2 regions of the Actinotalea sp. genome follow, and region 2 is predicted to be linked to the other one. Evidence: riboswitches for the same ligand, from Rfam matches in the RefSeq annotation. Region 2 holds a riboswitch; the other holds the start of a gene.
What was found. Region 2 has a riboswitch for cyclic di-GMP ahead of PKY62_RS00470 (BldC family transcriptional regulator). Riboswitches for the same ligand answer to the same signal wherever they lie in the genome.
Positions count from the first base shown of each region.

Region 1: it holds a riboswitch for cyclic di-GMP, as region 2 does, so the genes downstream of both, PKY62_RS06000 (BldC family transcriptional regulator) here and PKY62_RS00470 (BldC family transcriptional regulator) in region 2, are expected to answer to the same signal.

Region 1 is NZ_DAORSQ010000037.1:338-13,280, reverse strand. Features, by position in the region: gene PKY62_RS06025 (aldose 1-epimerase family protein) at 1-161, opposite strand, end outside; gene PKY62_RS06020 (hypothetical protein) at 255-701, opposite strand; gene adhE (bifunctional acetaldehyde-CoA/alcohol dehydrogenase) at 831-3,557, opposite strand; gene PKY62_RS06010 (Hsp20/alpha crystallin family protein) at 3,827-4,267, shown strand; gene PKY62_RS06005 (MalY/PatB family protein) at 4,334-5,527, opposite strand; cyclic di-GMP riboswitch class I at 5,644-5,719, shown strand; gene PKY62_RS06000 (BldC family transcriptional regulator) at 5,736-5,966, shown strand; gene PKY62_RS05995 (Gfo/Idh/MocA family protein) at 6,150-7,148, opposite strand; gene PKY62_RS05990 (VanW family protein) at 7,264-8,064, shown strand; gene PKY62_RS05985 (hypothetical protein) at 8,074-8,472, shown strand; gene PKY62_RS05980 (DUF1801 domain-containing protein) at 8,549-8,980, opposite strand; gene PKY62_RS05975 (NUDIX hydrolase) at 9,091-9,513, opposite strand; gene PKY62_RS05970 (DEAD/DEAH box helicase) at 9,608-11,755, opposite strand; tRNA gene PKY62_RS05965 (tRNA-Arg) at 12,046-12,118, opposite strand; gene PKY62_RS05960 (P-loop nucleotide/nucleoside kinase family protein) at 12,136-12,678, opposite strand; partial or broken gene PKY62_RS05955 (FadR/GntR family transcriptional regulator) at 12,683-12,943, opposite strand, start outside.
Region 2 is NZ_DAORSQ010000002.1:15,957-31,063, forward strand. Features, by position in the region: gene glyA (serine hydroxymethyltransferase) at 1-615, shown strand, start outside; gene PKY62_RS00465 (bifunctional methylenetetrahydrofolate dehydrogenase/methenyltetrahydrofolate cyclohydrolase) at 612-1,493, shown strand; cyclic di-GMP riboswitch class I at 1,677-1,750, shown strand; gene PKY62_RS00470 (BldC family transcriptional regulator) at 1,879-2,082, shown strand; cyclic di-GMP riboswitch class I at 2,266-2,341, shown strand; gene PKY62_RS00475 (BldC family transcriptional regulator) at 2,361-2,594, shown strand; gene PKY62_RS00480 (exodeoxyribonuclease III) at 2,726-3,541, shown strand; gene PKY62_RS00485 (MFS transporter) at 3,551-4,870, opposite strand; gene PKY62_RS00490 (ArsR/SmtB family transcription factor) at 4,925-5,512, shown strand; gene PKY62_RS00495 (bifunctional 3'-5' exonuclease/DNA polymerase) at 5,579-7,312, shown strand; gene PKY62_RS00500 (hypothetical protein) at 7,458-7,913, shown strand; gene PKY62_RS00505 (ABC transporter permease) at 7,944-9,269, opposite strand; gene PKY62_RS00510 (ABC transporter ATP-binding protein) at 9,269-10,024, opposite strand; gene PKY62_RS00515 (hypothetical protein) at 10,021-11,562, opposite strand; gene PKY62_RS00520 (hypothetical protein) at 11,604-12,635, opposite strand; gene galK (galactokinase) at 12,841-14,058, opposite strand; gene galT (galactose-1-phosphate uridylyltransferase) at 14,055-15,107, opposite strand, start outside.

The DNA of each region.
Region 1 (12,943 bases), on a different contig from region 2:
GCGGGCGCGGGCACGTCGGCAGGGAACGGGGTGAAGACGTCGCGACCGCCGACGGCGTACCGGCGTACCTTCGCGCCGACGTCGGTGATCGTCGCCTGCTGGTCGTCCAGGACCAGCTCGATCTGGTGGCCGGACAGGGGTGCTGGGGCGTGGCTCGTCACCTGGCCACCGTATCCGCCGGACGCCCGACGGGACGCACCGAAGGGCCCAGGTCGTCCGTGGCGCGGCGCCCTGCACGCCGTGACGCCGCAGGCTCAGCCGGCGTCGCCGAGCCCCGCGATGACGCCGTCGATCTGGCCGGCGAGCTCGTCGAGCACACCCCTGAGGCTCTCCGGCACGCCCTCGGTCGCCGCAGCGAGGGCGGCCTTGGCCTCCGTGAGTGCCGCGCGGGCCTCGTCGACCGCCTCCGGGGTCGCGCCGTCCTGGACGGCGGCGCGCGCCTGCGCCAGGGCCTCCTCCGCCTGCGTCGCGGCGCCCTGCACCGCGGTGCGGGCCGCCTCGTCGAGGCCGGCCGCGTCCTGCACCGCGCCCTGGAGGTCGTCGAGCGAACCGCGGGCGTCGTCGACGCCCTGCTGGACCTGCTCGCCGATCCGGTCGAGATCGACCGGTACGGCGTCGCAGCCGGCCAGCACGGCGGTCAGGGCGAGTGCGGCGGTCAGGGTGAGGGCCGCGGTCACGGCGAGGGTCGGGCGGGTCCGCATGGTGCACTCCTCGGGTCGGTCCCCCTAGTGTGCCCGCCCTGCGGCGCGCCCGAGCCGTAGGTGCCCGGACACAGGTGCCCGGACACAGGTGTGCCCCGCTCGCGCGACCGAGCGGGGCACACCCGTGCGTCAGGACGCGGAGTCAGCCTCCTGGGCGGGCTCCTCCGCGGCTCCTGCCGCCGTGCGCCGGGAGCGCACGTCCTGCAGCGACGTCCCGTAGTACGCCGCGGTCATGAGGTCCTTCATGTCGTCCAGCATCGGCATCCGCGGGTTGGCGGGCGCGCACTGGTCCTCGTACGACCGCATGGCGAGGTCGTCGAGCTTGCCGATGAAGGCCTGCTCGGAGACACCCTGCGCGGCGAACGAGCGGGGGATGCCCACGCGGTCGCGCAGCTCCTCCACGGCACGGGCGTAGGACTCGACGCCCTCCTCCGGGGTGCTCGCCGCCAGACCGAGGGTCTTGGCGATCTCCTGGAAGCGCTCGGGGGCGACGTAGTGCTCGTACTTGGGCCAGCTGTTGAACTTCGTGGGGATGGTGCCGTTGTACCGGATGACGTGCGGCAGCAGCGTCGCGTTGGTCCGGCCGTGCACCAGGTGGAAGTTCGAGCCGATCGTGTGCGCCATGGCGTGCACGATCCCCAGGAACGCGTTGCCGAAGGCCATGCCGGCGATCGTGCCCGCGTTGTGCATCTTCTCGCGGGCCTCGACCGCCGCGCCGCCGCCGACGACCGACGCCTCGAGGTTGGCGAAGATGAGGCGGATCGCCTGCAGCGCCATGCCGTCGGTGAAGTCGTTGGCGTAGACGGAGACGTAGGCCTCGGTGGCGTGCGTCAGGGCGTCGAAGCCGGAGTCGGCCGCGAGGGACGCGGGCATCTTGCCGGTCAGCGCCGGGTCGATGATCGCGACGGTCGGGGTCAGCGCGTAGTCGGCGAGCGGGTACTTGACGCCCGTCTTCTGGTCGGTGATGACCGCGAACGGCGTGACCTCGGCGCCCGTGCCCGAGGTGGTCGGGATGCAGACGAGCTGCGCCTTCTCACCGAGCGTCGGGAACTTGAACGCACGCTTGCGGACGTCGAAGAACTTCTCGCGCATGTCGGCGAAGACGATCTCCGGGTGCTCGTACCGCAGCCACATGACCTTGGCGGCGTCCATCGGCGAGCCACCGCCGAGGGCGATGATCGTGTCCGGGCCGAACTCGCGCATCTGCTCGGCACCCTTGTCGACCGAGGCGATGGTCGGCTCGGGCTCGACGTTGTCGATGATCTGCAGCGAGATCTTCTCGGGCCGGCGGGCCAGCACGTCCAGGATCCGGTCGACGAACCCGAGCTTGGTCATCGTCGCGTCGGTGACGATCGTCACGCGGTGGATGTCGGCCATGTCCGCGAGGTAGCGGATGGCGTTCGGCTCGAAGTACGTCTTGGCCGGGACCTTGAACCACTGGAGGTTGTTGTTGCGACGACCGATCCGCTTGATGTTCACCAGGTTGACCGCCGAGACGTTGTTCGAGACCGAGTTGCGGCCGTGCGAGCCGCAGCCGAGGGTCAGGGACGGGATGAACGAGTTGTAGATGTCGCCGATGCCGCCGTGCGAGCTGGGCGAGTTCCAGATGATGCGGGTGGCCTTGACCCGGGCGCCGAACTCCTCGACGAGCTTCTCGTCGAGGGAGTGGATCGCCGCGGAGTGACCCAGCCCGTCGAACTCGACCATCTGCTCGGCCAGCTTGATGCCGTGCTCGGTGCTCTCGGCGCGCAGGATCGCCAGCACGGGGGCCAGCTTCTCGCGGGTCAGCGGCTCGGACGGGCCGACCTCGGACACCTCTGCCATGAGGATCGAGGCGTCGGCCGGGATGGTGAAGCCGGCCTTCTCGGCGATCCACTGCGGGCTCTGGCCCACCACGGAGGCGTTGAGCTTGGCGCCGGCGCAGTTCGCGTCCCGGGCCTCGACGCCGAAGATGAGCCGCTCGAGCTTGGCCTTCTCCTCCGGGGTGCAGAGGTAGGCGTGCAGGCGGGAGAACTCGGCCATCGCCTCGTCGTAGATCTCGGTGTCGATGATCGCTGCCTGCTCCGACGCGCAGACCATGCCCATGTCGAAGCACTTGGACATGACGATGTCGTTGACGGCCCGCTTGAGCTTGGCCGACTTCTCGATGTAGGCGGGCACGTTGCCGGCGCCGACGCCGAGCGCCGGCTTGCCGCACGAGTAGGCGGCCTTGACCATCGCGTTGCCGCCGGTGGCCAGGATGAGCGCCACCCCCGGGTGGTTCATCAGCGCGTTGGTGTTGTCCATCGAGGGCTCGGTGACCCACTGGATGCAGTGCTCGGGGGCGCCGGCGGCGACGGCCGCGTCGCGCACGATCTTCGCGGCCGCGATCGAGCACTCCTGGGCCGAGGGGTGGAACGCGAAGATGATGGGGTTGCGGGTCTTCAGCGCGATGAGCGACTTGAAGATCGCGGTCGAGGTCGGGTTGGTGACCGGGACCATCGCGCAGATGACCCCGACCGGCTCGGCGATCTCGACGATGCCCTTGAGGTCGTCGCGCGAGATGATGCCGACGGTCTTGAGCTCCGCCATGGAGTTCGTCACGTGCTCGCACGCGAAGATGTTCTTCACGGCCTTGTCCTCGAACGTCCCGCGGCGGGTCTCCTCGACCGCGAGCTTGGCCAGCTGGCCGTGCTGGTTGAGTGCCGCGACCGACGCCTTCTTGACGATGTGGTCGATGTCGGCCTGGGTGAACGATGCGTAGGCGGCCAGGGCCTTGGTGGCTCCGGCGACGAGGGCGTCGATCGGCGAGGCGGGCACGGCCGGTGCGTCGATGACGTCGTCTGCGGCCTTGCTTCGTGCTGCGCGTGTGCTCACGGGCATCTCCCGGTTCTTCTGGACAGGTGGAGGATCGCCGTTGACCCGGTGTTGACGCTAGGTCGCCATCACCGAAAAATCGTGTGCCAAAGGTCCTTGGGAGTCTGGCACGGGGACCTTCGGCTGTCCCGGGTCCGGGCGAAGACTGGCACTCGACGCGCGAGAGTGCTAACACTGGTGGTGTAGCCGCCCGCCGGGCCCACCGGGCTCCGGACGGGGCGAACCGTGCCCCGGAGGGTCCGGGGCACCTCGTGAGGAGGTGGACCGCGATGGCTACCCGCTTCGACCCCTTTGCCAGCAGCGCCCGCTGGATGGACGACCTGCTCGGCCCGATGCGTGAGACGGCCATGGCCCAGGTGCCGGCGATGCCGATGGACCTGTACCGGGTCGGCGACCACTACGTCGCGCACGTCGACCTGCCCGGGGTGGATCCCGGCAGCATCGACGTCGGCGTGGAGGACCGCACCCTGACGCTGCGCGCCCAGCGCACCGCCCAGCCCGACGGCGAGCTCCAGTGGCTCGTCCGTGAGCGGCCCACCGGCACGTACGTGCGTCAGCTCACGCTCGGCCGCGGCCTGGCGCTGGACGCCATCGAGGCCCGCTACGCCGACGGCGTGCTCACGCTGACGATCCCGGTCGCCGAGGAGGCCAGGCCCCGGCGGATCGAGATCACGCACGCCGGGACGCCGACGGCCATCACCGGCGGCTGACGCCTGCCGGGCCCCGCGGCGCGCACGACGGGCGCCACCCCTGCGGGGGCGGCGCCCGTCGTCGCGTCAGGCCTCGGCGAGCGCCGCGGCGATCCGTCGCCCGGCCGCCACGACGAGCGGTCGTGGCATCGCCAGCGTCAGCCGCGCGAAGCCGAGCCCCACCCGGCCGCACCGGATCCCGTCGACCACCTCGACCCCGGCATGCTCGGCGAGCCACCGGCCCACGGGCAGGTCGTGGCCCGCGAGCGCAGCTCGCAGGTCCAGCCACGCGAGGTAGGTGCCCTCCGGCGGGGTGTACCGGACCGCCGGGGCGTGCTCGGCGAGCACGTCGGCCAGCGCCGTGGCGTTGCCAGCCAGGTAGTCCAGGACGCCGTCCAGCCACGGGCCACCCTCGCGGTAGGCGGCGGCGTTGGCGAGCACCCCGGGCGTCGACGCGCCGTGCGTGGCGAGGAAGGACACGGGCTCGAACGTCGCGGCGTCGGCCTCGTTGGACACGATGAGCTGGGCGCACTTGAGGCCGGGGATGTTCCACGCCTTGGAGGCGGAGGTCGCGGTGATCGTGTGCGCCGCGGTCGCCGCCGACACCGAGGCGTAGGGCACGTGCCGGTGCCCGGTGTGGACCAGGGGGGCGTGGATCTCGTCGGCGAACACCCGGGCGCCGTGCCGCTCGACGACGGCGCCGAGCGCGGCCAGCTCGTCGCGGGTGTGCACGCGGCCCGTCGGGTTGTGCGGGTTGACGAGGGTCACGAGGCCGCCGCCCGCCCCGAGCGCCGCGTCGATGGCCTCGAGGTCCAGGACGGGGCGTCCGCCGTCGGTGGTCATGGGGACCTGGACCACGTCGCGACCCCACTGCCGCGGGACGGTGAGGAAGGGCATGTAGGCGGGGGTGGGCACCACGACGGCGGAGCCCGGCCGCGAGAAGTGCTCGACGGCCACGTGCAGCGCCTCGAGCACGTCCGCCACGGGGTGCACCCAGCGGGCGGGCACGTCCCAGCCGTACCGTTGGTGGTGCCAGTCGGCGCAGGCCTGGGCCATGGCAGCGCGTGGCGCGGGCGGCAGGTAGCCCGTCAGGCCGTCGGTGACGGCCGCGACCGCAGCAGCGGTCACCGCCGGCGCGGTGCCGAGGTCGGACTCGGCAACCCACGCGGCGATCTCGGTGGTCACGGCCGTCCACTTGAGGCTGCCGCGCGCCCGCAGGTCGGCGGGGGTGAGCGCCTCGAGGCTGCGGGGGTCGAACGGCACGAGGGCGGGCGGTGACATCCCTCGACGGTACGCGAGCCGGGACACAGGGGACGGTTGGTACGAGTGGGTGAAAACGATACGCATCGACCGAGGTCCTTTGCGCAGATGTCCGGATTGTGTAACCCTGTCCTTGTCAACGACAAGGGCAAACCCATCGCGAGGTGGGGACGCAAAGCCATCGGGACCCACGTGGTCGGCCGGGCCAACCGAAAGACAGGACGCGCAGATGTCGCCTCACACCCTCACCCCCGGCCCCGTGCGTGACGCGCGCGGCAGCCTGCTGACCCCCTCCGAGGTCGCCAGCATGTTCCGCGTCGACCCCAAGACGGTCACGCGCTGGGCCAAGGCCGGCAAGCTCTCGGCCATCCGCACGCTCGGCGGGCACCGCCGCTACAGCGAGGCCGAGGTCCGCAGCCTGCTCGCCGGCGTCCCGGCGCCGCGCGGCCTGGCGGACTGACCGCCCCACGATCGACCCGTACGGCCCGTCGGCTCCGGCCGGCGGGCCGTCGCCGTTCCCGGGGTGCCCGACGGCGACGCTCGCCGGCCGGACCGGCCGCTGTGCCCCTCGGACGGCATGCCTCGGACGGCATGCCTCGGACGGCATGCCCCTCGGACGGCATGCACGTCGGTCGGCAGGCCCTCAGACGGTCGGGGCCGTCACGATCCGCACGCCCTGCTCGGCTGAGCGGATGATCGCGTGCGCCAGCTCCAGGGCGCGCCGTCCGGCCCGCGCGTGCACGGGCGGCGCCTCCCCGGCGCGCAGGGCCGCCAGCACGGCGTCGACGTGCCGGTCGAACGTCCGGTGGAAGCCGCGCGCCTCGTCGTCGAAGTACCCGGCCTGCCACACCCGGGCGGTCTCGTCACCCGCGAGCGACAGGCTGAACCGCCGCACGGTGTCCTCCACGACCACCCTGCCCAGCGTGCCGTTGACCTCGAGCCGGTGCGTGTCCGGGTAGGCGTACGACGAGTCGTAGGTGCCGAGCAGCGTGCCGACCCCGCCGCCCGCGAGCTCGAACGCGACGGCGACCGTCGTGAACGTGCCCGGCCGCGTCCCGTCGTACATCTGGGCCATCACGGAGGTGATCGGTCCGCAGAGGTGCTCGATCATGTCGAGCCCGTGCACCTGGGTCTCGATGAGGTTGCCGTGCGGGGACGTGCCCCAGTTGGGCTCGCCGCCGAACCGCCAGGTGACGAAGACGACGTCGCCGAGGGTGCCGTCGGCGATCGCGCGGTGCGCCAGCTGCACGGGCTCGGCGTAGCGGTGGTTGAGGTTGATGGAGAAGAACGTGCCGCGCTCCGACGCCGCGGCGAGCAGGGCGTCGGCCTCGGTCAGGTCGAAGACCAGCGGCTTCTCGACCAGCAGCGCCACCCCGGTGCCGAGCAGGTGCATCGTCGGGGCGAAGTGCGCCTCGTTGGGCAGGCACACGGTGACGAGGTCGGGCTGCTCCGTCGCGAGCATCGCGTCGACGTCCGTGTAAGGCGTCGCGCCGTAGGCGTGGGCGCGCGCCTCGGTACGCCCGGGGTCGCGCCCGGCGACGGCGCACAGCGTGGTGTCCTGGCGCTGGGCGAACAGGCGCGCGTGCTGCTCGCCCCAGGCGCCGGTGCCGACGACGGCGACCTTGAGCTGCTGCGCGTCCATGGGGGCGTCCTTCCGGGAGGGGCGGGTCGGGGCGTCCCGCCGGACCGGGGGGACACCCAGCACTCTCGCACGGTCGCGGGCGGGCGCTAGCGTTGCGGTGTCGCGAGGGGGCGAGATGGTGCCGGGGGCTGCGGTCGTCAGGGGCTGGGTGGCGCCAGCGGTGCGCCGGGTGCGACGCGAGGTGCAGTGGCGGCGGGCGGGGGACCTGCGGCTCTCCCGCGGCCCGCTCGACGGCCACGAGCACGCGGTGGCGGAGCACGCGACGCCCCTCGTGCGGGACCTGGCCGGGCTGGACCCCGTGCTGCAGCGTGGCAAGGCGGTCAACCTCGGCCTGGCCGCGGCGCGGCTCGACGGGCTGCTGGTGCGGCCGGGGCAGACGCTCTCGTTCTGGAAGCACGTGGGTGCGCCCACCCGCCGGCGCGGCTTCCGCGACGGGCTGGTGCTCGACCACGGCCGGCTGTCCCGGGGGGTGGGCGGCGGCATGTGCCAGGCGACGAACCTCCTCTACTGGATGACGCTGCACACGCCGCTGACGGTCACCGAGCGCTGGCGGCACAGCTACGACGTGTTCCCCGACGCCGGCCGCACGCAGCCGTTCGGCAGCGGCGCCACGTGCGCGTGGCCCGTCCTGGACCTGCAGGTGCGCAACGGGACGACGGCGACCTTCCGCCTCGACCTTCGGGTGACGGCGACGCACCTGGAGGGACGCTGGACGGCCGACGCCCCGGTGCCCTGGACGTACGAGCTCTACGAGGCGCACCACGTCATCACCCACGACGCCCCCGGGGTCTTCCTGCGGCACAACGTCGTGCGACGCCGGGTGCGGGACGCCGACGGGGTCGAGGTGGGCGACGAGCTGGTGGCCGCGAACCAGGCCCTCCTGATGTACCAGCCGTTCCTCGAGGCAGGCCGCTAGCGTGGCGCCATGCGGGTGGGGCACGTCACGACATGGCTGGTCATCGGCGCGTTCGTGGCCGGGTGCGGTGCTCAGACAGGTTCGCCGGGTGAACAGGCCCGGCTGGCCTGCGCGACGGCAGGGACAGTGCCAGTGATCGGTAGATCCGGCCAGGACTCCTCCTCCTTCAGCCCTGGCGTGGCTGCCGAGTGGGTCGACATCCTCCGGGGGGCCGCCGACACGGCTGCCGCGGCCGACCACGAGTACGACGGCCTGGCGCACGACCTGTCGGTCGTCCGGGACGACATGGCCGACGTCCGCGACGCGCTGGCCGCCGACAGCGCCATCGTCGGTGACGACCTGACCGCGATCGAGGGCGACATCGCGGCGCTCGTCGAGGCATGCCGGCGGATCGACGCCTCAGGCTGAAGAACTCCCGCGGGTGGGCACGGGGCGCGCGCTTCCCGCACGGGGTCGAGTGGCGCGACCACGCTGATGGCTGCGCTCAACCGGTCCGATCGACGGTCATCCCGTGTCGGATGGCCGCGTGGAGGGCCTCGGCGTCGATGCCGTCGAGGCGCCTGAACCTGATGCAGTACCCCGTGACGCTGGCTCTGCCGATCGAGGGGCCGTAGGTGCGCGCCAGGAAGGTCTTGTCGTCGAGACCGAGCACGTACACCGAGATGCCGGTGGTGTTCGCGCTGAGGCCGATGCGGTAGAAGTCCCGCGACGACCCGTCGGCGTAGTGGATGGTGGAGACGCCATAGCCGATGCTGGGGTTGGCCACGACCTTGCCACCCTCGTTGGTGCCGTCGTGGAACCACAGCCTGCACCCGGGGAACTCCGCCAGCATGCGCGCGTGAACCTGCCGCAGGTCGGCCTGCTTGGGCTCGGGTTGACGGTCGAGGTAGGCCTCGAGCAGCTCGTGGATGTCCATCGGGACAGACGCTAGCAACGGAGACGCTGGCCGAGGTCACAGCGGGCCGAGGGGTGCGGGGCGTGGCTGAGGCGGCGAGACCCCTCGCCCGCGTCCGCGTGCCGAGGACGTCAGGCGCGTTCGATGGCTGCTGTCACGAAGGGTGCGATCGCTGGGAGCCGGGCGGCCTCACCGAGGTGAACCCACCGGGCCAGATCGGTGGACCCGTCGCGTTCGTCGCGAAGGCTGCCGCCGACGACGCTGACGGGATAGCACAGCCGCACCGAGTGCAGCCGTTGGGTCTTCGACGGGATGGCCACCACGTCGCTGAAGACCGCGCACGGTCCATCGATCCGCACCGCCAACCCGGTCTCTTCGCCGAACTCCCGCGCGACCGTGTCCGCCGGGTGCTCACCGTGGTCGACGCCGCCTCCCGGCAGGGACCATGCCCCCGCGAAGTGCGACGTGGCGCTGGCCCTCACCAGCAGGACGCGGTCCTCGTCGATGGCCACGCCGTAGGCCGCGACTCTCTGAACCTCGGTGTGGTCGCTCATGACGGGAGCCTTGCACAGGCCGCCGTGCGAACGGTCGGCGTCACCGGGCGCCCACCGTGCAGCGGGCAGTCCGGCGTGGTGGTCGTCCGGAGGCTCAGGCCACGCCCTCGGCGGCGAGCGCGTCGGTGAGCAGCCCCACCAGGGCGTCGAGCTGCACGTCCGTGGACGAGGTGACGTCCTCGTCCCGCGCCCCGTCCAGCGCCCGGGCGGCCAGCCCCGACTTGCTGTCGATCAGCTCGGCGATCTTGGCGTCGATGGTCTGTGCCGCGATGATCCGCCACGCGGTGACGGGCTCGGCCTGGCCGATCCGGTGGATCCGGTCGATGGCCTGGGTCTGCTCGGCGTCGGTCCAGGACAGCTCGGCCAGCACCATGTTCGAGGCGACCTGGAGGTTCAGCCCCACGCCCGCCGCCATGAGGGAGCACACCACGATCGACACGTCAGGGTCGTTGACGAACGCGGCGATGTTCTTCTCGCGCACCGTGCGCGTCTGGTCGCCGCGGATCGAGGCGTAGCGGATGCCGCGATCGGCGAAGGTCTGCTCTGCCTGATCCATCACGTCGACGTGCTTGGCGAAGAACACCACCTTGCCGACGCTGCGGGCGAGCTGCGCGGCGTAGTCGGCGGCCGGACCGGCCTTGGCCTGGCCGATCCGGCGGACCATCGTGAACACGTTCTCGCCACCGGTCTGCGAGCTCGAGTCCTTGAGCTCCGCCGCCGCCACCCGGCGAGCGAGCTCATGGTCGACACCGTCCACCACGCCGCCGCCGGTGCGAAATTCCACGGCGGACCGGTAGCGACCGACCAGCCGGCGGGCGAGCGCGGCCTCGGCGGCACGGATCGAGCGGCCGGCCGCGCCGTCGAGCTCGACCGGCAGGTCCGCCACCCGGCGGGCGGGGATGTCGGCGACCACGTCGACCTTGCGGCGGCGCACGATGCCCATGTCGATCACGCTGGCCCGCGCGGCCGCGGAGAACCCCGGGTCGGCCGGGGTGAGCCCGGTGTCCTCGAGGGCGGTCTGCAGCGCGCCGAGCGGCTTCGTGTCGTCGATCCAGCCGAGGAACTGCCAGATCGCCCGGAAGTCCTCGATGTCGTTGATCAGCGGGGTGCCGGTGAGCGCCATCAGCAGCGGCCGGGCGGCGCGCTCGCGGATCCGCTCGGAGAGCGCGAGGACGTGCTGGGAGCGCTGGGAGCCCTTGTTCTTGATGAAGTGCGCCTCGTCGACGACCATGCCGCGGAAGCCGAGGTCGCCGAGCCAGCCGACGTGCCGGTCCAGGAGCTCGTAGTTCACGATCACGATGTCCGCGAACCCGTCGACCCGGTCGCCGTCGCCGTGGACCACCGTGGACCGCCGCTGCGGCGTCCACAGGCCGACCTCGTGCGCCCAGTTCGTCTTCACCACGTTGGGCACCACGACCAGCAGCGGGTAGGCGTCGGCCACCTGGGCGGCGAGCAGCGCCTGGGCGGTCTTGCCGAGCCCGGGCTCGTCGGCGAGCAGGAACGTGCGATGGCCGCGGGCCGTGGCCGCGACGACCTGGGCCTGGTGCGGCATCAGCTCCCGGCCGTGGGGAACGGGCACGGAGCGGGCCTCGGGCAGCGCCATGCAGGCGGGAGCGCCGGTGGCGGCGTGCTCGAAGGACCGGAAGAGCGGCTCGAGCAGCTCCCACCCGGCAAGTCGGCGCGCCCGCGTGGCGATCCGTGCGGCCGCGGCCTCGAAGTCCGGAGCGAGGAACGGGTTCGCGAGCTGGCGCGAGACCACCGACCGGGGCACCACCTGGGTCTCGGCGCCGGGCGCCGGTGCGGCCGGCGCGGCGGGTGCTGGCTCCTCGGGCGGCTCCAGCCCGCCGGCGCGCATCAGGGTCGCCTTGAAGGCTCGCGCGGCGTCGGAGACCCTGGCGTCCTCGGCGAGCAGCTCGAGCAGCGAGGTGTCGCGGGCAGCGGTCCTGGCCAGCAGGGTCGCCACCCCGTCGAGGCGCTTGAGCTGGTTGGCGCGCCGCGACTCGGTCGGGCCACCGTCGGCCATCACCCGGGCGCGCTCCTCGCGCACGAGAAGCGCCACGACCTGGAACTTCGTGCGCACCACCGGACGCGTCGGCGGTCGCTGCACGGCGTTGTCGACCTCGCGGGCCACCTCGGCGAGCACCGGGATGATCCCCTGCTCGGCGGGACGCGGGGCGCGGCGGCGCTGGGCGCCGACGTCAGGGCGCGCGCCACCGGACCCACGTTGGCCTGGTCGTGCCACATCTCCTCCTTCGCAGCCTCCGCCGCGTCCACCGGCGTGAGCGCCGATCGGACTGCCGCGGTGAGCAGCGGTCCCGTCGGTACGCCTCGGCGAGCAGTCCTCGCACCTCGACGTCGTGGGGGAACGTCGTCCCGCGACCACTCCAACCCCGCACGTGCAGAGCACGCCCGAGCAACGCCTCACCCGGCGAGCGTCGTGGCGACGACGGGCGCTGGTGATCACCCGGCGCCGCTGCTCGCCCCGCTGTGGCCCGCACGTGGCGCGGATCGACGTCTCCGCAGGTCAGACGGTGCCCGCGATAGGATTCGAACCTACGACCTTCTGCTCCGGAGGCAGACGCTCTATCCCCTGAGCTACGCGGGCCGGGGCGGTGCACGAGACTACCAGCCCGCCGGACGCCCCACCGCGCCGTCGTCGTCGGCGCCCGTCAGGATGCGCAGCGGGCCCTCGGCCGCCGTCGGCACCTCGAACCCGTCGATGTACGCCTCCGCCAGCCCGTCCGGGAGCACGAGGTCGTGCGGCCCCGTGTTGCGACGCGACGCGACGCGTCCCAGGGCCACCGCGCGCGGCGTTGCGAGGTAGTACGTCACGGGCGTCACCCCGAGCGGGTCGAGCAGCCGTCGGTACTCGTCGCGTGCGCCCCGCGACCAGAAGGACGAGTCGACGACGACGTCGACGCCGGCGCGCACCAGGGCGACGAGCCGCCCGCGCAGGGTCGCCGCGACCTCCTCGGCGACGGGCCGCGCCAGGGGGTGGGTGCGGTGCCCGCGGCCCCAGGCCTCCTCGTCGAAGGAGAGGCGGGCGAAGCCCTCGCGCTCGAGGCATCGGGCAGCTGTCGACTTTCCCGAGCCCGCCGGGCCGCACAGGAGGACCACCCGGACCGCGCTGGGGCTCGGCCCCGTGGGCGTCGGGCTCGGCCCCATCGGCCTAGTGCAGGTCGCTGCTGATGAGGTCGGACAGGTACCGGTCGATCTCGCGCATCGCGGCGACCGCGTCGCCCTCGGCGATCGCCTCGACCAGGGCGTGGTGCGAGTCGTCGTCGTGCACCGGGTGCTCGAAGTTGAACCGGATGTTGTCGCTGATCGCGTCCTGGAGGTTCTCGTAGAGCGCGAGCAGCACCGGGTTGTGCGCGGCCAGGGCGATGGTGCGGTGCAGGGCGAGGTCGGCCTCGACCATGGTGTCCAGCTG
Region 2 (15,107 bases):
CACGCCGACGTCGTCTCCTCGACCGTCCACAAGACGATCGGCGGCCCGCGCTCCGGGTTCATCCTGTCCCGCGAGGAGTACGCCAAGAAGATCGACTCCGCGGTGTTCCCGGGCCAGCAGGGCGGCCCGCTCATGCACGTCATCGCGGCCAAAGCGGTCTCCTTCAAGATCGCGGGCACCGAGGACTTCAGGGCCCGCCAGCAGCGCACGCTCGACGGCGCGCGGATCCTCGCCGAGCGGCTGTCCGCGCCCGACGTCGCCGCGGCGGGGGTCTCGGTGCTCACGGGCGGCACGGACGTGCACCTCGTGCTGGTGGACCTGCGGGCCTCGAACCTCGACGGCCAGCAGGCCGAGGACCTGCTCCACTCCGCAGGGATCACCGTCAACCGCAACGCGGTGCCGTTCGACCCTCGCCCGCCCCGCGTGACGTCCGGCCTGCGGATCGGCACGCCGGCGCTGGCCACCCGCGGGTTCGGCGACACCGAGTTCACCGAGGTCGCTGACATCATCGCCACGGCGCTCATCGCGGGCCGCGGTGCGGACCTGGACGCCCTGCGCGCCCGCGTCGCGCGTCTCGTGGACGACTTCCCGCTCTACCCGGGCCTGGCGCAGTGACCGCACGGATCCTCGACGGGACGGCCACGGCCGCCGCGGTCAAGGCCGAGCTGGCCGAGCGCGTCGTGGTGCTCCGGGCGCGGGGCGTCACCCCGGGGCTCGGCACGGTGCTCGTGGGCCAGGACCCGGGCTCGCAGGCGTACGTGGCGGGCAAGCACCGCGACTGCGCCGAGGTGGGCATCGCGTCGATCCGCGAGGACCTGCCGGCCACGGCCACCCAGGCCGAGGTCGAGGCCGCCGTCGACCGCCTCAACGCGGACCCCGCGTGCACCGGGTACATCGTCCAGCTGCCGCTGCCGAAGGGCATCGACACCAACGCGGTGCTCGAGCGGATCGACCCCGCCAAGGACGCAGACGGCCTGCACCCGACCAACCTCGGGCGCCTCGTGCTGCGGGTCAACGAGCCGGTCACCTCGCCGCTGCCGTGCACCCCGCGCGGGATCCTCGAGCTGCTCGCGCGGTACGGGATCTCGGTGGCGGGCCGGCACGTCGTCGTCGTGGGCCGCGGGACCACGGTGGGCCGGTCGATCGGCCTGCTGCTCACGCGGCGCGAGCACAACGCGACGGTCACGCTGACGCACACCGGGACGGCAGACCTCGGCGCCCACCTGCGCACGGCGGACGTCGTCGTGGCGGCGGCGGGGGTGCCGGGGATCGTCCGGGCCGCCGACGTCAAGCCGGGAGCCGTGGTGCTCGACGTCGGGGTGTCGCGCGTCGCCGACCCGGCCGGCGGCCGGGCGCGGCTCGTCGGTGACGTCGAGGCCGGCGTCGCCGACGTGGCCGCGTGGCTCTCGCCCAACCCCGGCGGGGTGGGCCCCATGACCCGCGCGATGCTGCTGGCCAACGTCGTCGAGGCCGCGGAGCGCGCCGTCGGCTGAGCCGGCAGCGGTGGGTTCGGCCCAGGCCCGGGCCTTGACCCGGCGCGGGCGGGTGCCACGGTGGCCCCCACCCGGCCCTCCGATGTGATCCAGATCACACAAGGCCTGCCTCAAGCATGTCCGGTTTGCGCCCGATGTCTGGTGTGAAGGCTTCGCCGGGTTCGTCCGGTCGGGGCCTTCGGTCAACGACAAGGGCAAACCCGCCGCGAGGCGGGGACGCAAAGCCAGGGGCCCGACGGGGCAGCCCAGCTGCCGAACGACGAGAGGCATCCCCATGCAGAGCACCACGCCTTCACAGCGACGCCCGCTCGCGACCCTGCGTCCCGCGTCGCAGCTCCCCCCTGCCCCCGTCGCCGCGTCGGCCGCGCCCACGGCTCGCCGTCCGGTGCCGGCGGTGGACATCGACCCGCTGCTGACCCCCAACGAGGTCGCCCAGATGTTCCGGGTCGACCCCAAGACGGTGACCCGCTGGGCCAACGCCGGCAAGATCACGACGGTGCGCACCCTCGGGGGCCACCGCCGGTTCTCCGAGCGGGAGATCCGCACCCTGCTCGCCGTCGTGCCGACCCAGGTCCCCCTGCCCGCCTGAGCGGAGCACCCACGCGTCCGCGCCGGCCGCCCCACCGGGGGCGGCCGGCGCAGCGACGTCAGGGCGGTCGCCTCGCGTCGTGCGAGATGTGACGCAGGTCACACCAGAACTTCCTCAAGGATGTCCGGTTTGCGCCCGATGTCAGATGTGGAGGCCACGCCGGACACCCGGAGGGCCTCCTGTCAGCGACAAGGGCAAACTCGCCGTGAGGCGGGGACGCAAAGCCAAGGGGCCCCACGTGGGCAGCCCAGCTACCGAACGACTTAGGGGAATCCTTCATGCGCACCATTCCTGCTCCGCACCGTCCCGTCACCACGGCGACCGTCGAGGCCCTGCTCACACCCGGCGAGGTCGCGATGCTCTTCCGCGTGGACCCCAAGACGGTGACGCGCTGGGCCGACGCGGGCAAGATCTCCACGGTGCGCACGCTCGGCGGGCACCGCCGCTTCTCCGAGCGCGAGATCCGCGGCCTGCTCGGCGCCGTCCCGTCCCAGGCGTCAGCGCAGCACTGAGCGCGGGCGTCCGCGCAGCACCGGCCCGCTGGCGACCGCACCGACGGCCCGACCGCCGGCGCGTCGGGTGGTGCGTCGACCGACGCCGCGCAGTCCCCACGGACTGGGCGGCGTCCGTCGTCGTCGGCGGGATGGGGTTGGATGACGCGGTGCTCACCATCGCGACCGTCAACGTCAACGGCATCCGCGCGGCCTTCCGTCGCGGCATGGCCGACTGGCTCGCCGTCCGTCAGCCCGACGTCGTGCTGCTGCAGGAGGTGCGGGCCCCCGACGAGATGGTGGGCGAGCTCCTCACGCCGCCGGCCTGGGATCTCGCGCACAGCGAGTCGATGACCAAGGGGCGCGCCGGCGTGGCGATCGCCTCCCGGCTGCCGATGAGCGCCGTGCGCATCGGGCTCGACCACGGCGTGGCCACCAACTCGGGCCGCTGGGTCGAGGCCGACCTCGAGCTGCCCGGCGGCGGCACGCTCACCGTCGTCTCGACGTACCTCCACTCGGGCACGGCGCAGACGCCCTCGATGGACGAGAAGTACGCCTTCCTCGACCTGGTGACCGCCCGCCTGGCCGCGCTGCGGTCGGCCGGCGCGCACGCCGTCGTCGGCGGCGACCTCAACATCGCGCACACGGACGCCGACCTCAAGAACTCGCACGGCAACCGCGGGGCCGCCGGTTGCCTGCCGCGCGAGCGGGCCTACCTCGACGGCTGGTTCGCCGACCAGGGGTGGGTCGACCTCGGGCGCGCCCTGGCCGGCGACGTGCCGGGCCCGTACACGTGGTGGTCCTGGCGCGGGCAGGCCTTCGACAACGACGCCGGCTGGCGGATCGACTACCAGGTCGCGACCCCGGGGCTGGCGGAGCTCGCGCGGGAGGCGACGGTGGACCGTGCCGCGAGCTACGCCGAGCGCTTCAGCGACCACGCACCGTTCGTCGTGCGGTACGACCTCTGACGGGTGCGGTCACCGCGCGACGTCGTCGTGCGCGGAGAGTTCCGGCTCGGCGCGTCCCGGCTGGGCGCTGTCGGGCACGGCGAGGTCGCGCATCCGCATCAGCGGCGAGAAGACCACCGGCAGCGCCGAGGCCGCCGTGAGCCCCACCGCCACCCACAGCGTGGGCACCACGCCCAGGTGCGTGCCGAGCCACCCGCCCAGCAGCCCGCCGAGGGGCAGCGTGCCCCAGACGATGAACCGCACCGAGGCGTTCATCCGCCCCAGCAGGGCGGGCGGGCACAGGCGCTGACGGAAGCTCACCTGCGCGACGTTGTAGACGACGACGCCGAAGCTGAACAGGACGCCGCCGACCACGAGCGTCAGCTGCGCCGGCACGCCGGCACCGGCCAGGGGTGCCGCCAGGGGCGTCAGGGCGAAGGCGACCGGGAACAGCAGCGCGCTGACCGGGATGGACCGGCCCTCGCCGATGAGGCGCGCCACGCGGTCGGCGAGCACGGCACCCGCCAGCCCGCCGATCGACGACGCGGAGAAGACGACGCCGAGCGCGACCTCGTCGAGGCCGAGCACCCGCAGGGCGTAGAGGACGGTGAGCGCCCCGCCGACGGCGCCGCCGAGGTTGCCGATCGACGTGCACGCGACGATCCGGCGCAGCAGCGGCTGGTGCACGACGAACCGGAGCCCCTCGGCGATCTCTGTGCGCAGCGGCCGCCGGTCCGCCGGTGACGGCAGCGTCTCGACGGCCCGGATCCGCCCGACGGCGAGTGCCGAGGTCACATAGGTCACGACGGTGACGGCGATGAGGAGCGGAGCTGCGACGAACCGCAGCAGCATCCCGCCGAGCGCCGGGCCGGCGACCTGCGCCACGGACGCCGTCGCCTGGAGCTTGGCGTTGCCCTCGACGATCCGCGCCAGGCCCACGAGACCCGGGACGTAGCTCTGGTGCGCCACGTCGAAGAAGACGGTCGCGGCGCTGAGCACCAGCCCCGCGCCGTAGAGCAGGGGCATCGACGCGTGCCCGGTGAGGGCGGCCGCCACGACGACCGCCAGCACCGCGGCCCGCACCAGGTCCGCGACCACGAGCGTGCGCCGCTTGCGCATCCGGTCCACCCATGCCCCGGCCGGGAGCCCGATGAGCAGGAAGGCCGCGGACTCGGCAGCGGTGAGGGCGCCCATCTGGCCGGCGCTGGCATCCAGGTGCACCACGGCGTAGACGGGCAGCGCGAACGCGGTGAGCTGGGCCCCGAGCTGGCCGAGCCCGTCGCCCACCCACAGCCGCCGGAAGTCGGGGTGCCGGGCGAGCGAGGGGGGACGGGCGGGGGCTGGGTCCACCCGGGCAGCATGGCGAAGCGATTGGGCAATGTCAATCGGTCGTAGGATCGCGGCATGGCCACCTCGGCGCACGACGCACCGGTCCCCGCCGGCCGGGCTCCCGGCGGTGCACCACCTCCCGACCCCGAGCGGGAGCGCGCCGCCGCGCAGGCCGATGCCGAGGCGGACGCCCGCGCGCTCGCCTCGGTGCTGCGGATGCGCATCCTGCGGCTGTGCCTCGACGAGGCTCGGACCAACCGCGAGATCGCGCGTCGGCTGGGCAAGGACCCGGCCACCACCTACCACCACGTGCGCACGCTGGCCGCGCGGGGCTTCCTCACCGCCCAGCCCGAGCGGCGCGGCGCCCGGGGTGCGCGCGAGGTGCCGTACCTGGCGACCCGCAAGTCCTGGCGCACCCCGATGCCGCAGGGGCAGGACCGCGTGCTCATCGAGACCTTCCTCGAGGAGGTCGCCGAGGCGGACCCGGCGACGGTGGCGACAGCTCGGCTCGGCGTGCGGCTGAGCCCGGCGGCGTGGGCGGAGGCCCAGCGCAGGTTCGGAGCCCTGCTGCAGGAGCTCGCCGACCTGCCGGCCGATCCCGACGGCACCCCGTACTCGATCTTCGTCGCGCTCCACGAGGACGCGGGACGCCGGGCCGACTGAGCGGCGGTGAGCGGCGGTGCTGGCGCGACCGGCGAGGCGTGTCGGTCCGGCCCGCGACAATGGACCGTGTCCTGGATCCTCGTGCACGACGACGCAGCGCGGCCGGGCGTCGTCGTGCTCCAGGAGTGCTCGGACGACGGCGCCCCGCTCGGCCGCGCCGAGCTCCCGGTGCCCGACCTGCCCGCAGCCGTCGCCGCGCGCGAGGCGGACCGGCCGCGCTGGGTGTGGGACGACACGGCGCGCCGCTACCCGCAGCTGCTCGCGGCAGGCGTCCGGGTCGAGCGCGCCCACGACCTGCGCCTGTGCCACGCCATCCTGCGCCGCAGCGCCCGCACCGCCGGCTCGGAGCTCGCCGTCGCGCCAGACGGCCCGTGGGACGAGCCGACCACCCCCGTGCGCCCGGTGCGCCCCGCGGACGGGGTCGACAGCCTGTTCGACGACGCCTTCCTCACCGGCTCGAGCGACCCGGCCCGCGCGGCGACGCCCCCCGCCGGGAGCGACGGCGCACCACGGGCGGCCGCGGACCCCGGCCCCCTCGCCGAGCTGACCCGCCAGCTGGCCGCCGTCGCGGGGTCCGCCGAGCCGGGCCGCCTGCGCCTGCTGCTCGCGGCCGAGTCCACCGGCGCGCTCATCGCCGCCGAGATGCACCACGACGGCCTGCCGTGGGTGGCCGCCGAGCACGACGCCCTGCTGACCCGACTGCTCGGCCCTCGCCAGCCCGCCGGCCGGCGCCCCGCGCGGCTCGAGCAGCTCGTCGAGCAGGTCCGCACCGCGCTCGGTCAGCCGGGCCTCAACCCGGACTCGCAGCCGGACCTGCTGCGCGCGCTGCGCTCGGCGGGGCTCGACGTGACGTCCACGCGCGTGCACGAGCTGCGCGAGCTGGTCCATCCGGTGACCGCGCCCCTGCTCGAGTACAAGAAGCTCGCCCGGCTGCTCAGCGCCAACGGCTGGGCGTGGATGGAGGCCTGGGCAGCCGACGGTCGGTTCCGGCCCGACTACGTGCCCGGTGGTGTGGTCACCGGCCGGTGGGCGTCCAGCGGAGGCGGCGCCCTCCAGCTGCCCAAGGAGGTCCGCGCGGCGGTGCAGGCCGACCCCGGCTGGCGGTTCGTGGTCGCCGACGCGGCGCAGGTCGAGCCGCGCGTGCTCGCCGCGATGTCGGCCGACGGCGCGATGGCCGCGGCGGGCCGAGCGGCTGACCTCTACCAGGGGGTCGTCGACGCCGGGATCGTCGAGACCCGCCAGCACGCGAAGGTCGCCATGCTCGGCGCCATCTACGGCGCCACCACGGGGGCCAGCGCCGCACTCATGCCCCAGCTCACCCGGGCCTTCCCGCGCGCGGTCGCGCTCGTCGAGGACGCCGCGCGCGCCGGGGAGCGCGGTGAGGTGGTCTCCACCTGGCTCGGCCGGTCCTCGCCCGTTCCCGGAGCGACGTGGCAGGCGCTGGTGCTGGCCGCTGCGACGGAGGGCGCCGAGGCGGACGACGCCCGCGAGGCCCGGCGACGTCGGCGGGACTGGGGCCGCTTCACGCGCAACTTCGTGGTCCAGGGCACCGCAGCGGAGTGGGCGCTGTGCTGGATGGCGGCGCTGCGGCGGCGCCTGCTGCGGATGGACGGGCGCCCGCACCTGGTGTTCTTCCTGCACGACGAGGTCATCGTGCACGCGCCGGCGGACCGCACCGACGAGGTGGTCGACGCCGTGCGGGCGGCCGCGGCGGAGGCGGGCCGGCTGCTCTTCGGCAGGTTCCCGGTGGACTTCGCGCTCGACGTCTGCGTGGTCGAGCGGTACGACGAGGCGACGTAGGCGTGGTCGTGCCGCCGAGGTCACGCAGCGCTGCGCCCGCCGGTCGTCGGGTGGCAGGATGCGGAGCACGGTCCCGGGCAGAGGACCGGTCGACGCGTCGCCGGGTGCGGCCCACCGTCGGCGCGGCACTCAGGGGGAGCAGCACATGGACGGCGTCGCAGCGGCAGTGGTCACCGAGGTCCCGTGGTTCTGGGTCGCGACGGGGTTGTTCGGGGTGATGTTCTTCTGCATCGCCGTCCCGGCCTCCGCGGCCGGCAAGGTCGACAACCTCGGCATCGACTCCCTCAACGCCCTGCAACGTCGCTGGCCCGTCGCGGCGGTCGGCGTGTTCGGCCTGCCGCTGCTCTTCGCGGCGCTGGGCGGGGTCGCCTTCCTGCAGGCCGGCATCGTGGCGAACCAGCGCACGGTGGCGGCGATCGAGGACCACTACGGCGTCGCGCTGGGCGTCGACGCGCTCGACCTGCCCGAGGAGGAGACGTCGGTCCCCGTGGTCGTCCCCGGAGCCGACGGCGACGTGACGGGCGAGCTGACCCGGCTCGACGGCCGCTACCACCTCATGGTGCCCAACGACCGGTTCCAGCTCGTCGAGTACGGGCGCTGACGGCGGCGTCGGCCCGGCCCGCCGTGCGGCCTACGTCCCGCCGCGCAGCGCGGTGATGGGCTCGATCCCGGCAGCCTTGAGCGCGGGGTAGGTCCCCGCGGCGAGCCCGATCACCCCGCCGAGCAGGGCGGCGGCGAGCACCACCCACGTGTCGAGCAGGGGCGTCCACTCCTTGGCCAGGGACACGGCGACCACCACGAACACCCCGAGCGCCGCCCCGATGAGCCCGCCGAGCAGGCCGATCACGCCGGACTCGACGAGGAACTGGTTGCCGATGTCGGACCTCTTGGCGCCGAGCGCCCGGCGCAGGCCGATCTCGCCGACCCGCTCGCGCACCGACAGCAGCGTGACGTTGGCGATGCCCAGCCCGCCGACCAGCAGGGCCACCGCCCCCAGCGCCAGGAAGATCGCGTTGATGTCCGCCTGGACGCTCTGGCGCAGGGCCGACGGCGGCGGGGGGACCTCGACCGTGATCGCCTCCGGCGTGGTCGGGTCGAGCGCGAGCGCGGCCTGCGCGTCGAACACCGGGCCGGCGCCCACCGCGATGGTGCCGTGCGCCTGCTCCAGGGCCGTGAACGCGAAGTCGGCGCGCGCGGTGCCCACGGGCAGGATGACCGCGTCGAGCAGGTCCGTGCGGCGCTGCACGCCGGCGATGATGCCGATGACCGTGTAGGCGCGCTCGCCGATGAAGATCGACGGCTGGCGGTCCACGCGGTTGACGCCGAGACGGATCGCGGCCCGCGCCCCGAGCACCACCACCCGGTCGGCGCGCTCGTCGTGCCCCGCGTCGAAGAAGCGGCCGGTGACCACCTCGCCCCGCACGGCGTCGAGCAGCCCCGGTGTCGCGGCCAGCACCTGCGGCGGCGCGGAGGCGGCGACGGACGGGTCGTTGACGGGCACGGCGGTGATCGTCACGTCCCCGATCGACACCGCCCCCACGGCGCCGACGGACTCCACCCCGGCGATCCGGCTCAGCCGGTCCTCGACGTCCCACGGGATGCGGCCCGTGGTGCGTCGGCCGCCCTGCGTCTGGCTGGTGGCCGGCTCGACGAGCACCTGGGTGGCCGCGACGGCGTCGAACTGCCGCGCGATCTGGCCGGCCGCGGTCTGCGCCAGCCCGATGGTCACCACGAGCGACCCGATGCCCAGCACCGTGCCGATGATCGTCAGGATGAGGCGGCCCGGCTTGGCGGCGATGCCGTGCGCGGACTCCGCGACGAGGTCCCGCAGGCCGAACCGGTCCAGCGGGTTGCCCCGGGGGACGACGGCGCCCGGCCGCCCGGACGGGTGCGACCGGCCGGGCAGGTGCAGCCACGTCGGGCGGCGCAACCACCCGGGCCGCCGGACGCGGGCCATCAGCCCACCTCGGTCAGCACGCCGTCGGCGATCCGCACCCGGCGCTGCGCACGCGCCGAGACGGCGTCGTCGTGCGTGATGACCACCAGGGTCAGGCCGTCGCGGTGCAGCTCGTCGAACAGGTCGAGCACGCCCTCGGACGTCGCGGAGTCGAGGTTGCCGGTGGGCTCGTCCGCCAGCAGCACGTGCGGCGAGGCGATGACGGCGCGCGCGACGGCGACGCGCTGGCGCTCGCCGCCGGACAGCACGGTGGGCAGGAAGTCGAGCCGGTGGCTCAGCCCCACGCGGTCGAGGGCGGCAAGGGCGCGGTCGCGGCGCTCGCTGCGCGGCACGCCGCTGTAGAGGGTGGCGAGCAGGACGTTGTCGAGCACGCTGCGCTGGGCGAGCAGGTGGAAGGACTGGAACACGAAGCCGATCCGACCGCCGCGCAGCGCCGCGCGGTCCCGCTCGGGCAGGGTGCCCGTGGGCACGCCGTCCAGCAGGTAGTCCCCGGTGGTGGGGCGGTCGAGCAGGCCGAGCATGTGCAGCAGCGTGGACTTGCCCGAGCCGGACGGTCCGATCACCGACACGTACTCGCCGCGCTCGACGCGCAGGTCCGTGGCCCGCAGGGCGTGGACAGGGGGATCTCCGGGGAACGTGCGCGTGAGGTCCCGCAGCTCGATGACGGGACCCGTGAACGCGGGCTCCGCGGTCGCCTCGTGCTCGGGGTCCCACCGCTCGGCGGCCGAGCCCCCGAGGTCGTCGAGCAGCGTCATCCCTCACCCTCGTCGGTCGCCTCGTCGGTGGGCTCCTCGTCCTGCGTGGTGCCGGTCACGCCCACCACCACGCGGTCGCCCTCCTCGAGCGTCCCGTCCACGGCGCTGACCTCGACGAACCCCTCGGCCGCCAGCCCCGTCTCGACGGTGACGAGCGTGGAGGTGCCGTCGTCCGCGAGCACCTCGACCCGCGCCTCGCCGCCCGGTCCGGCCGTCAGCGCCGCCGTCGGGACGGCCAGCACCTCGCCCTCGGTCGAGCTGACGGGGATGGTCATCCGCACGTTGGCGCCCTGGAGCTCCGCGCGCTGCTCGGGGGTCAGCTCCCCGGGCACGACGACGACGCGCGTGCGCCCGGCCGTCGGCTCGGTCCCTGCCACGACCTCGCCGACGGACTGCACGGTGCCGGCGACGTCCTCGCCCCCGGGCAGCGTGATGGTCACGGCCGAGTCCACGGCGATGAGCTCGGCGTCGACGTCGGGCACCTGACCCGCGATCTGCAGCGTGGCGCCCGAGACGCTCATGACGCCCGTGCCGCCGGCGACCGACCCTCGGCTCACCTCGACCGAGTCGACCCGGCGCGGGGTCGCCGCGAGGTAGACCACCTCGCTGGCAGGGAGCGGGGTGAGGGTGCCGGTCCGTGCCTTCGCGAGCTCTGTCTGGGCGTCCGTGAGGCTGCGCTGCGCCGCCGACAGCGTGGCCTGGGCCTCGGCGGTGTCCGCCGGGGCGTTGAGCTCGTCCCGGACGGCGATCTTGGCGGCGAGGTCGCCCTCGGCCGCCACGACGGCCACGGGGTCGCACTCCGGGGCCGTGGGGTCCGTGCAGGCGGCTCGCGCGGCGTTGAGCGCCGCCTGCGCGGTGTTGACGTCGGCCTGGGCCTGGACGCGCTGCGACTGCGGCGTGCCGGACCGGGCTGCGGACAGCCCGCGCTGCGCCGCGGCGACCTGGTCCTGCGCCGAGCGCACCTGGGCGTTCGCGGCGTCGACCGCGCCCTGGGCGTCGTCCCCGCCCGTGGGGGCCGGGTAGCCGACCCGCGCGTACAGCGCGGCCACGCCCGACGACGTCGCAGCGTCGTAGGCCGCGGAGGAGGCGTCGCCGGGATCGATGCCCAGGGCGACGAGCGCCGCCTTGAGCTGGAGCACGTCCGGCCCCGAGACACCGGGGCGCAGCGTGCGGTAGACCGGCAGCTCGCCGGTGAGCAGGATCACGGGCCGGCCGGCGACCTCGAGGATCACCTGGCCGGTGTCGATCGTCGCACCCACCACGGGCACCTGGCCGGTGACGATCGCCGGCCCCCCGATGTCCCCGGTCTCGAGCACCACGCTCACCGGGTCCTCGTAGATCGCGTCGCCGCGCAGCACGACGTCGTTGGCCAGCGCGCGCCGCTCCACCGGGACCGTGATGGGTCCGGCGGCCGGCGCGGCGGCCTGGGCGGCGGCGTCGGCCGGCGACGTGATGAGCCGGCTCAGGCCGAGGCCCGCGCCCAGGCTGACGACGGCGACGAGCGCCATGATCCAGAGCGTGCGGGTCGAGCCCGTCATCGGCGGGGCTGCCTCTCGGGAGGTCGGACGGCGGCGGGTGATCAGGACTTCGAGGCCTGGTAGGCCTCGAGCCATGCGTCCAGCGCGTCCTTGTGCTCGTCGACGAAGTCCTGCTGGTACTCGAAGTTCACCTCCTGCTGGATCTCCGTGTACCTCACCTCGTCGCGGCAGGTGTAGTCGGCGACCGCGGTCTCGATCTCCTCGGTGGTCAGCGCGGAGAGCTGCTCCTGGATGGCCTCCTCGATCGCGAGGTAGTCGTCCTCGCCGGCCTCCGGGTCCATGTCCGTGTACGCCTCGTCGTAGACGGCGTTGACCTTCTCGTAGAACTGCTGCTCCGCGTCGGACACGGCGGCCAGGCCCGCGTAGCCGGCGTCGGCCATGCACGAGGCCCACTCGGCGTCGAGGCCGGCCACGCGCGGGTCCGCCATCGAGGCCTCCCACATCGCCGACATCTCCTCCTGCAGCGCGGTGAACTCCTCGTCGTCCATGCCGTTGCCGGACTCGTAGACGTCGTGCTGGGCCTTGCCCTGGCAGCCGGCCGTGGTCCAGTCGTACTCGATCTCCTCGCCCTCCTCGGTGGGCTCGGTGTACGTCTGCTCGCCGTACAGCGCCGCGTAGTACGCGGTCTGCTCGGTCTCGGACATCGACTCGACGTACTCCTGGTTGGGGTCGACCCACTCCTCGCCGGTCGCCTCCGGGTCGGGAGTCTGCTCGCCCCAGGGGTTGGTCGTCGCGCCGTAGCCGTACTGCTCCGCGAACTCCAGCGTGCCCCACTCGACGTCGAGGTCGTCGCTGCTCGAGACCATCCCGCCCTGGCTGCTGTAGTCGACCGGGGTGTACTCGAACCCCTGCTCGGCCATGCACTCGGCGACGATCTCCTCGACCTCCGCCATCTGGGCGTTGGCGGAGTCCTCGTCGTAGTCGCCGTACATCTGCTCGAAGTAGGTGTCGAGCGGGCCGAGCGGCGTCTCGTCGTCGGTGGGCTCCGCCGTCCCGCCGCCACAGGCGGTCAGGGTCAGGACCAGGGCCGTACCGGCGGCGGCTGCGAACGTCCGGGTGGGGTGCGACGACATGATGGTGCCTTCCTGAGTGCGTGTCTCGAAGCGACCGTAACCCCCCTGGGCCCCGGCGAAATCGTTCTCAAGGATGAGGATCGTCACCGCCTAGGATGACCTAGGTCATCCTAGGCACGCCGGGACCCGACCGCACGGACCTTGTGCCCGTTCGGCGAGGTCGGTCGCGGCCCGCCGGTACGGACCGTGTGCCCGAGCGATGAGGTCAGTCGCGGCCCGCCGGATCGGCAGCCTGCGCGACGAGGAACGCCGGCGCCGACCACCCGGCGTCCGCGAAGGCCTGGGCGACGGCGGCGGCGACCGGCTCGGCGTCCTCGAGCCGGACCAGCGCGATGGCCGAGCCGCCGAACCCTCCGCCCACCATCCGCCCGCCGAGCGCGCCGGCGCGCACGGCCGCATCGACCGCGAGGTCGAGCTCGGGGCAGCTCACCTCGTAGTCGTCACGCAGGGAGGCGTGGGCGGTGCTCAGCACCGCACCCAGCTGGTCCACGGCATCGGCGTCCAGCAGCGCGACGACCTGCTCCACGCGGGCGATCTCCGTGACGACGTGCCGCACCCGGCGGGCGACGGTGTCGGCGTCGGGAGCCGCGCCGAGGCGAGCCAGGGCGGCGTCGAGGTCCGTGACCTCGCGCAGCGTGGTGACGCCCAGGGTGTCCGCCGCCGCCTCGCACACGGCGCGGCGGGAGGCGTACTGCCCGTCGGCCAGCTGGTGCTCGGCGCGGGTGTCGATGACCAGCAGCGCGAGCCCGTGGGTGGCCAGGTCCAGCGGGATGTGCCGCGTGGAGCCGTCGCGCGTGTCGAGCAGCAGCGCGTGGCCGGCGCGGCAGCGCAGCGAGGCCGACTGGTCCATCCCGCCCGTCGCCGCGCCGGCGATCTCGTTCTCCGCGCGGATGCAGATCTCGGCGAGCCGGGCGCGCCCGGCGTCGCTCGCCGCCAGACCCAGCTCGTGCACGTCGTCGAGCGCGACGGCCACCGCACTCTCCAGCGCCGCGGAGGAGGACAGTCCCGCGCCGTACGGCACGCAGGAGTCCACGACGGCGTCGAACCCGTGCACCGGGTGCCCGGCCTCACGCAGGGACCAGGCCACCCCGGCGACGTAGGCCGCCCAGCCGGTCACGGTCCCGGGTCCGACCTCGGCCAGGTCCAGGGTGATGAGGCCCGCGGCGGACTCCTGCGCGGAGGCGAGCCGCACCACGTCGTCGTCCCGGCGGCGCAGGGCGACGTACGTGCGGTGCGGCAGTGCCATCGGCAGGCACAGCCCGCCGTTGTAGTCGGTGTGCTCACCGATGACGTTGACCCGACCAGGGGCGGACCAGACGCCGTCGGGCGCCGTGCCCCAGCGGGCCACGAACGCCGCGGCGACGCGTGCCGCCCCGACCGGCCGGTCCCAGGAGTCGAGCCACTCGACGGGAGCCGCGCTCATCGGATCTCCTGCAGGTGGGCCGCGATGCGCTCCGGGGTGGTGTCGCTGATCCAGGCGGCGAGGCCGGACTCGACGCCCGCGAGGTACTTGAGCTTGCCCGGGGCGCGCAGCACCGAGAAGAGCTGCAGGTGCAGCCGGCCGAGCTCGCGGCCCTCGCCGACGACGGCCTGGTGCCAGCCGGCGATGTACGGCAGGGGGATGGGCGTGCCGTCGTCGGGCTCGACGAAGAAGCGGTCCAGCCGGCCCAGCAGCTCGAGGTAGGCCGCGGCGAGATCGTCCCGCTCGGCGTCGGTCAGGCCCGGCAGGTCCAGGACGTCGCGCTTCGGGGCGAGGTGCACCTCGACGGGCCACTTGGCCGCGGCGGGGACATAGGCGACCCAGTGCTCGGTCTCCAGGACGATGCGCGTCCCCGCGCGGCGCTCGGCGGCGACGACGTCGGACAGCAGGTGGCGACCCGTGCGCTCGCGGTACTCGCGCGCCTGGGTGAGCATCGCGGCCGTGCGCGGGGTGGTGAACGGGAAGGCGTAGATCTGTCCGTGCGGGTGCGGCAGCGTGACGCCGATCTCCTTGCCGCGGTTCTCGAAGCAGAAGACCTGCTCGATGCCGGGCAGTGCGGACAGGACCGTCGTGCGGTCGGCCCACGCCTCGATGATCGTGCGGACCCGGTGGGCGGTGAGGCCGCCGAACGACCCGGTGTGGTCCGAGGAGAAGCAGACGACCTCGCAGCGGCCGGCGGCCGGGCGGGCCGGCCAGAGCGGCTCGCCGTCGACGTCCCAGCCCTCCGCGGAGCCGTCCGGCAGCACCATGAGCGCGGGGAAGCGGTTCTCGAACACGACGACGTCGTACGCCGTGTCCGGCACCTCGCCGTCGGAGTAGGCGGTGCCCGACTCGCTGGTGCGCGCGGGGCAGAGCGGGCACGCGTCGGCTGCGGGGAGGAACGTGCGGTTCATCCGGTGCGAGGCCATGGGGATCCACTCGCCCGTGAGCGGGTCGCGGCGCATCTCCGGACCGGTGGCGGGGCGCTCGACGCCGTCCGGGCCGGGGATGGG